2 regions of the Herbaspirillum camelliae genome follow, and region 1 is predicted to be linked to the other one. Evidence: predicted binding sites of a transcription regulator. Region 1 holds the regulator's gene; the other holds the start of a gene.
The links. The regulator sigma-54, encoded in region 1, starts transcription at its own class of promoters, with help from an activator protein. The targets are predictions, from matches to a motif close to TGGCANGNAANCTGCTTT.
Positions count from the first base shown of each region.

Region 2: the regulator sigma-54 is predicted to act here: its motif matches at 2,089-2,106, upstream of BGK68_RS21425 (choice-of-anchor E domain-containing protein).

Region 1 is NZ_KV880769.1:115,006-119,204, reverse strand. It holds gene grxD (Grx4 family monothiol glutaredoxin) at 1-132, opposite strand, end outside; gene hpf (ribosome hibernation-promoting factor, HPF/YfiA family) at 446-808, opposite strand; gene BGK68_RS00495 (RNA polymerase factor sigma-54) at 962-2,452, opposite strand; gene lptB (LPS export ABC transporter ATP-binding protein) at 2,525-3,268, opposite strand; gene lptA (lipopolysaccharide transport periplasmic protein LptA) at 3,270-3,875, opposite strand; gene lptC (LPS export ABC transporter periplasmic protein LptC) at 3,945-4,199, opposite strand, start outside.
Region 2 is NZ_KV880769.1:4,792,836-4,797,034, forward strand. It holds gene BGK68_RS21415 (hydrolase 1, exosortase A system-associated) at 1-341, shown strand, start outside; gene BGK68_RS21420 (choice-of-anchor E domain-containing protein) at 423-1,106, opposite strand; gene BGK68_RS21425 (choice-of-anchor E domain-containing protein) at 1,348-2,049, opposite strand; gene BGK68_RS21430 (RIFT barrel domain-containing protein) at 2,160-4,199, shown strand, end outside.

The DNA.
Region 1 (4,199 bases):
GCCGCTGGCCTTGAGCAGCTGGATGGCCTTGCCCGAAAAGCCGCATTGCGGGAATTGCGCAGTGCCCTTCATGAACAGCACGACAGGGTTTTGGGTCACGGTTTCTTTGATCCAGGATTGGACGTCGCTCATGGCTATGCCTTTAAAAATGGGATTGCCGACATTATAGGGAAAAGCCGTCGCGCGCGTTGGAGTCGGACGGGCGACTTGTCTTGCGTTTGCGGAAATATTGTTTTCGGGAAATGCTTTATATCAAATCATTTTCCTGATCCGAAGGGCTGTGGAAAAGATAAGGCCGCCATCTGCTTCTTCAAGCCGGTCCCATGGATGAGGGAAATTATTTATATCCTATGCGGATTTTCTGCCGGGAAATGACCGCCGGTGCGAAGAAATGAAAAAGGGCGCTTGCGCGCCCTTTGCTCATGAAAGGTTGAAGATCAGGGCATCATGCCGCGCCGGCGACCGCGTCGTCCGGGGCTTCTTCAGGCAGGCGCTTGGCCATGGAGTGATGTTCCTGCAACTTGTCCTTGTGCTTGATGACCTGGCGATCGAGCTTGTCGATCAGCGCATCGATGGCTGCATAGAGGTCGTGCGCAATGCTTTCCGCATGTAGATCCTTCCCCTTGATGTGGACGTTGATTTCCGCTTTTTGGCGCTTTTCCTTTTCTGTGAGTTTATCTACGCTCAGGATCACGCTGACGTCGATCACGTTGTCGAAATGGCGCTTGATACGGGCCAGCTTGCTTTGCACGTATTCCCGGATGGCGGGGGTCAGTTCGAGGTGGTGTCCACTGATGGTCAGATTCATACAAGACTCCTATCGTGAAGTCACTGGAGGTTCGTGCAATTCATCCTTGCTGCAGCTGTACCACGGGCACGGTCTTCGTGTCCGATGGCATGGGCATCAGCGGGATGCTTGCCGGAACACAGCAACGGTACTACAGAAAAACTGAGGAAAAACTCAGAGGGACTTGCGGAGATTGACTGGCGGAATCTTCAACACTTCGCGGTATTTGGCGACTGTGCGTCGCGCGACCACCATGCCTTGTTCTGCCAGCATATCCGCAATCTTGCTATCGGATAATGGGGTCTGCGGGTTTTCGGCTCCTATCAACTGTTTGATCAGCGCCCGTATCGCGGTGGAGGAAGCTTCGCCTCCGGTTTCAGTCGCGACGTGGCTACCGAAGAAGTACTTCAACTCAAACATGCCATGCGGTGTGAGCATGTATTTCTGAGTTGTCACGCGAGAGATAGTGCTCTCGTGTAGACCCAGTGTATCAGCAATTTCACGTAGCACAAGGGGGCGCATGGCGACTGCCCCATGTGAAAAGAAGTTTCTTTGACGTTCCACAATAGCCTGCGCGACGCGCAAAATTGTATCGAAACGTTGCCGCATGTTCTTGATGAGCCACTTGGCTTCCTGCAACTGCGAAGACAGCGATCCCTCGCCCTTGGCCTGCTTGAGCGCGCTGGCATACATGGCGTTGACGCGCAGCTTGGGCATGACTTCATGGTTGAGCATGACCTGCCAGCCATTCTTTGTCTGTTTGACAATCACGTCCGGCACGACATAGTCCGAGGCATCGCGGGCGAATTCCGCGCCGGGGTGCGGACGGCACTGGCGGATCACGGCCTGCGCTTCACGCAGGTCTTCGTCGTCGCAATCGAGCGCCTTCTTGATCTTGTTGAAGTCGCGTTGCGCAAACAGCGGCAGGTAATCTTCCACGATCTTCAGCGCCAGCCGGCGCGTGACGAAGGGCACCTTGGGCAGGCGGCGGATCTGCAGGGCCAGGCATTCGCCGGCGCTGCGCGCCCCTACGCCTGCCGGATCCAGGCTTTGCAGCAGCTTCAGTGAAATGGAGAGCTCTTCCAGGTCCACGCCCAGCTCTTCGGGCAGGCGCGCGAGGATGTCTTCCAGCGGCTCTTCCAGATAGCCGCTGTCGTCCAGCGCATCGGTGAGCAGTTCCAGTAGGGCGCGGTCGCGTTGCGTGCGCGCGGTGACGCGGATCTGCTCCAGCAGATGTTCGCGCAGCGTGATCTCGTGGGCTTCCAGTTGGGGACGGGCGTCTTCGTCATCGGGCGACTTGCCGCTGCGGGCCACATCGTCGAAGCTCCAGTCGGAGTCGCCGCTCACGCCCTCGGGGGCGGTGTCCTGGTACTCGAAACTGGATTCGCCATCGGCCGCTGCGGGCGCGGCTTCGCTGCTGGCTTCACTGCCGGTGGTCTCGCTCACGCCGCTTGAGGGCGCGGAAGAGACGGCGCCATCGGCCAGCAGGCGCACCGAATTGTCGAGCGCATCGTCCAGGCGTTCCAGCAGGGGATTGTCGCTCAGTATCTGCTCCAGCTCCTGGTGCAATTCCAGCGTCGACAGTTGCAGCAGTCTGATCGACTGCTGCAATTGCGGCGTCAATGCGAGATGCTGCGAGGTACGTAACTGGAGCGACTGTTTCATCTTTCTTTCTGGAAGCGGCGTGGCCCGCTGGTTGCAATGCCGGTGTGCTGGTCGGTTGCGCCTGTGCCTGGGTTACATGCGGAAGTGCTCGCCCAGATAAACGCGGCGCACTGATTCGTTGGCGATGATCTCTTCCGGGTTGCCGCTGGCCAGCACGGTGCCCTGGTTGATGATGTAGGCGCGATCGCAGATGCCCAGGGTCTCGCGCACATTGTGGTCGGTGATGAGTACGCCGATGCCGCGTTCCTTGAGGAAGCGCACGATGCGCTGGATCTCGATCACGGCAATCGGGTCGATACCGGCAAAGGGTTCATCCAGCAGCACGAAGCGCGGATCGGTGGCCAGTGCGCGGGCGATCTCGACGCGCCGGCGTTCACCGCCCGACAACGACAGGGCCTGGCTCTCGCGCAGCTTCTCGATCTGCAATTCGTGCAGCAGGTTGTTCAGGCGCCCTTCGATCTCGTCGCGGGAGAGCGGCTTGCCGTCTTCCTGGCGCAGTTCCAGCACGGCGCGGATATTGTCCTCCACGGTCAGCTTGCGAAATACCGAGGCTTCCTGCGGCAGGTAGGACAAGCCCAGCGTGGCGCGCTTGTGGATGGCCAGGCGCGAGATGGGTTCTCCGTCCAGATCGATTTCGCCACCATCGGAAGGCACCAGGCCGACGATCATGTAGAACGAGGTCGTCTTGCCAGCGCCGTTGGGACCGAGCAGGCCGACCACTTCGCCGCTGCGCACCTCCATGGAAACGTCGCGCACCACCTGGCGCGCGCCATAGCTTTTCTTCAGGCCGCGCACGACCAGCGAGCTTGCTGCCATCTTACTGATCCTTTCCGGGCTGGGTGGGCTGCGGGGTGGCAGGCTGAGCGGGCTGGCCCGGCTGCGCCGGCGGCGCATTGCGCGGCTGGATCACGGCGGTGATGCGGCCCGCGCCCGGCTTGCTCTGGCCGCTGGCGGTGTTGTTGACCGAATAGAATTCGGCGCGACTGTCGTAGGAGATGAATTCGCCATTGACTTCGTCGGTGATGCGCTTGCCATCCATGCGCTGGATATGGGCGCGCTGGAACAGCTTGGAGACTTCGGTCTGCTCCGAGTATTCGATGCGTTCGGCCTGGCCTTCGATCCACAGGTCGGGGCCGCCGTCACGCTTCTGGCGGAAGGTCGCCAGCGATCCGGGGGCGGCGTAGAGCACGGCGTTTTCATAACCGTACTGGTCGGTGGTGAGCACCACGCGGCCGGCCTTGATGATGAGGGTGCCGCGGGTCATGACGACGTTGCCGGTGAAGGTCTTCACCTGGCGCACGTCATCGTAGACCATCTGGTCGGCTTCGATGTTGGTGGGCTTGGTGGTGTCGGCCTTCTCGGCGCGCGCCACGCCACTGAGGGCAGCCAGCATCAGCAGCGGAAGTAGGAATGAGCGTTTCATAAAATCCTGTCTGGTCGGGTCTTGGCGTTATTGTTCTGACGGAATATCGGGGGGCGCGAATCGGTGTTATCAGCGTTTCTTCGGGGTCGGTTCGTAGTAGCCGCGCACATTGCCGAACAGCTGCACCACCTGGGTCGCATTGTTGGCCACCATGCCGACCCCGTTGAGGCGGGTCGTGCCCATGGTCATGGCCACCGGCTTGTCGGTCTTGACGATCTCGTCGTCCGGCAACAGCAGCAGGTAGTCCGAGACCACCCGCATCTGTTCGCGCCCCTTGTAGGGCGCGCGGATGGCGTTGGCGTTGCCGTACATATGGATCTGGGT
Region 2 (4,199 bases), 4.7 Mb from region 1:
GCGGGCGATTCAATGCGGTGGCAGCGCTGCGCTCTTTGCTCGGCCAGTGGCGCCGGGCCGCCAGCGCACCAGCGGCCACACCGGAGCTGCTGCCGATGCGGCTGCAACAGGCCTATGAGCGCTTCAGCGGTCCGGTGCTGCTGATCCTGTCGGGCGCGGACCTGACCGCACGCGAGTTTGCCGACCTGGCCACGCCTGGCAGCCGCTGGGAAGCCCTCTTGCTGGCCTCCCGCACTACCCGCATCGACCTGCCCGAGGCCAACCACACCTTTTCTACCCGCCTCTGGCGTGAACAGGTGGCGCAAGCCTGCCTGCGCTGGCTGACGAGGCTGGAACGCTGACACCGCAACGGCGCAAGTAAAAACGCCGTGCGCTGATCGGGCGCACGGCGTGGCGACAATGGACTACGTGGCAAGCCGGCTTCAGCCCTGGCGGCGACGCCAGCTCATCGCGGCCAGCAGCAGCAAGCCCAGGCCGAACAAGGCCAGGATGGCAGGCTCGGGCACCTTGTAGATGTAGCGCAGGTAGACCACGCCGCTAGCCGTGCCGTCGTAGCCGGTCAGCACGTTGCGGGCCAGAGAACCGCTCTGCACGCCCAATCCATCCACGCTGATGGTCACCTGGTGGTTGGCGCCGATATAGCTGGCCAGCGAGGCCGGGGTGCCATTGAGCTGCACCGGAGCCACCTGATGATTGGTCAGCGAAGCCGTAGCGATGGTGCTCAGGCCGCTCGGGACCTTGCCCCGGAACGGCGTGGTGCTCAACTGGTTGACGCTTTGCAGGCCCAGGGGGCCGGACACGGTGATGATGGAGGTAGCGAAGATCTGGCTGGGATTGCCGATGTTGCTGGCCTTGGAGCCCAGATTGAAGACACGGTCATACAGGGTCTCGGACAGGGTGAACTTCATGACCACGCCGATCAGGCTGCCCAGCCCCGAGTTGAAGCCGTGGAAGCTCAAGGTGGTGTCGTCATCGATGGAGGCCAGATTGAAGGCGGCGCTCTGCCAGTTGGAACTCAGTATCGCCCCGGCCTGGGCGGGTGCGTGCAACGACATGGCGACGCAAGCCAGAATGGCGGCGACGATGGAGAGAATCTGCTTTTTCATACCCACTCCTCTGTTTGTTCCCAAATGACAGAAAGTTGTTGTCAATACCACCATAGCAAGGAGCGGGCCAGAAAAAAATGATAGAAAAAACAAATACTTAGCAAACAGCCTCGAGACAAGTGTAAAGAAAACCGGCATCCGCCCCAGCTCCCTCCCCAAAAGCGACAAGGGCGCTACCGATTCGGTAGCGCCCTTGTCGCAGGAGCCATGCGCACCCTGTCGGGCGCTTGCGGCCTGATCCTCAGGAGGACTTGCGGCGACGCAGCTGGGTCAGCGCCAGCAGGCCCAGCGCGAACAGGGCCATGGAGGCGGGTTCCGGCACCTGGTAGATGTATTGCAGGTAGACCATGCCGTTGGCGCTGGCCGAGTAGCCATTCATCACGTTGGGCGGCAGGGAGCCGGACTGGCTACCTTCGCCGTCGACGTTGATGGTCACGCTGTTCTGGCCGCCGATGTAGGCAGCCAGCGAGGCGGGGGTGCCGTTCACGGTCACCGGGCCGGACTGGATGCCGGTCACGGTGTTGCTGATGACCTTGCTGCTGAAGCTGCCCACCGAGGGCGCGGCCGGGACCACGCCAGCGAATTGCGGGGTAGTGTTCAGTTGGTTCACGGTGGTAAGGCCCAGGGGACCGGTGGCGGTAATGGTCGAGGTCGCAAAGACCGGACGCGGGTTGCCCACCGTGACCGCGTGGGTGTTGAAGTTGTAGATGGTATCGGTGAGGGTTTCATCCATGATGAACTTGACCGTCACGCCGATCAGCTTGCCCAGGGAGGCATTGAAGCCATTGAATTGGACGGTGGCGCTGGCATCGATGGTGGGCAGATCGAACGCGGCTTGCTGCCAAGCCGATGTCACCGTCGTCAGGGTCGCGTGGGCCGGCGCGGCAGCCATGAAGCTGGCGGCGGCGGCAAAAGAAACCAGAAGGGAGGAAAACTTTTTCATGGTAGATTTAATAATAAAAGTGGTGGACACCCAGACATCTAAGCAAGCACTGTGCCAATAATTAAACATTATTAAAATCAATCACTTATAAAATTCTCAAGGGAAAAATCATGGGTCCGTGTCAAGAATTCCGGCAGCTGCTACGTTCCTTCCTGCTGCTGGCCTGGATGGCTTTGCCTGGCCTGCTCCCGGCCCAGGCTGCCACCCCCGATCCGGCACCCGCCTTGCCCTCCGTGCGCATCGAAAACACCGCCCGGACCGAGCAAAAGGACGTCGCCCTCACCTTCGGCCAAGTCTTCAAGCCCGGCGACTTCAAGCGTGACAGCACCATCAGGCTCAAGCTTGCAGACGGCCAGGACCTGCCACTGCAGTTGGACATCAAAGCCAGGCATGCCGATGGCTCGGTACGTCACGCCATCCTGTCGACGGTGCTGCCAGTGCTGGCCGAAGGCAAGCCGCTGGAGCTGAAGATGGAAGCAGGCCCGGGCCAGCCGGCGCAATCCACAGAATCGGGATCGGAAAAGGCAAAGAGCAAGGCAGCCAGCCTGGCCGCAGAACGCCTCAAGGCCTTGCTCGCCGAGCCCTTCGACGCCAGCGTGACCATCACCATCGATGGCCGCAGCTACCGCGCCAGCCCGCGCCAGGGCTTGCAGCAAGGGGCCTACCGGCTGTGGCTGGACGGTGCAGTGGTCACCGAATGGCTGGTCAATGCGCCGCTGCTGGACGCCCAGAATCGGCCGCATCCGCACCTGCAGGTGCGCTACGCCATCCGCGACTATGGCCGCAAGGGGGGCGTACGGGTCGATGTGACGGTGGAAAACGACTGGGCGTTCGAGGCCGCGCCGGGCAACTTCAGCTACGACGTCCATATCGATCTGGACGGCCACACTGTCTACGAGAAGACCGGCCTGACCCACTATCACCACACGCGCTGGCGCAAGCTGTTCTGGCGCGGGGCCGCGCCGCAGGTCAATGTGCGCAGCGACACCGCCTACCTCATCGCCAGCCGCGCCCTGCCCAACTATGACCGCAGCAGCATGGTGGCTGAAAAAGCCCTGCGCGACCTGGCCAGCGCCTGGAGCGGTCCCAAGACCGAACCCATGGGCGCCGGCGTGGCCAACCCGGCCATGCCCACCACCGGGGGCCGCCCCGATATCGGCCTGCTGCCGGGCTGGAGCGTGCTCTGGCTGCTGAGCATGGACCGCCGCGCGCGCGAGGCCAGCCTGGGCACCGGCGACCTGGCAGGCAGTTGGTCGATCCACTACCGCGACCGCGGCAGCGACCGTCCGGTGAGCCTCTCGCGCTTCCCCGCCCTGACCCTGCTGGGCCAGCCCGGCGATGCGCGCAATCCGCGCACCGGCAAGAGCGAAGCCTTTCCGCCCTGCCAGGGCTGCAGCAACCCCAACATCGCCGATTCGGCCCACATGCCGGCCATGAACTACCTGCCCTACCTGCTCACGGGCGACTACTACCAGCTCGAGGAATTGCAGTTCTGGGCCACCTGGGCGGTGTTCAAGAGCAATCCCGCCTATCGCGGCTACGCCCAAGGGCTGGTGCATCGCAGCCAGGTGCGCGACCAGGCCTGGACCCTGCGCAGCCTGGGCCAGGCGGCCTACATCACGCCCGACGACGATGCGCTCAAGAAGGAGCTGCAGGACATCGTCAAGAACAACCTGGACTGGTACACCGCGCAATACGTCAACAACAGCCAGGCCAACCGCCTGGGCATCATCGTCGATAACGCCATCGTCTATCACGGCAACACCGGGATTGCCCCCTGGATGGATGATTTCTTCACATCCTCAATAGGTTATCTGAATGATCTTGGATACCAGGAAGCCCTGCCGCTGCTGCGCTACAAGGCGGCCTTCCCGGTGGCGCGGATGACGCATCCCGGCTACTGCTGGATCTTCGGCGCGGCCTACAGCATCCCGGTGCGGCCCGACCAGAATGCGGCGCTCTACACCGACCTGGGCCAGGCCTACCAGGCCATGCTAGCCGCCAACTACCGCGACAACGCACAGGCGCTGGCGCAGACGGCCTGCGCCAGCGACGCCATGGCGCAGCAGCTGAAATTGCGGGGAGGAGAAATGACGGGCTATTCCAGCCAGCCGGCCGGATTTCCATCCAACCTGCAGCCGGCCCTGGCC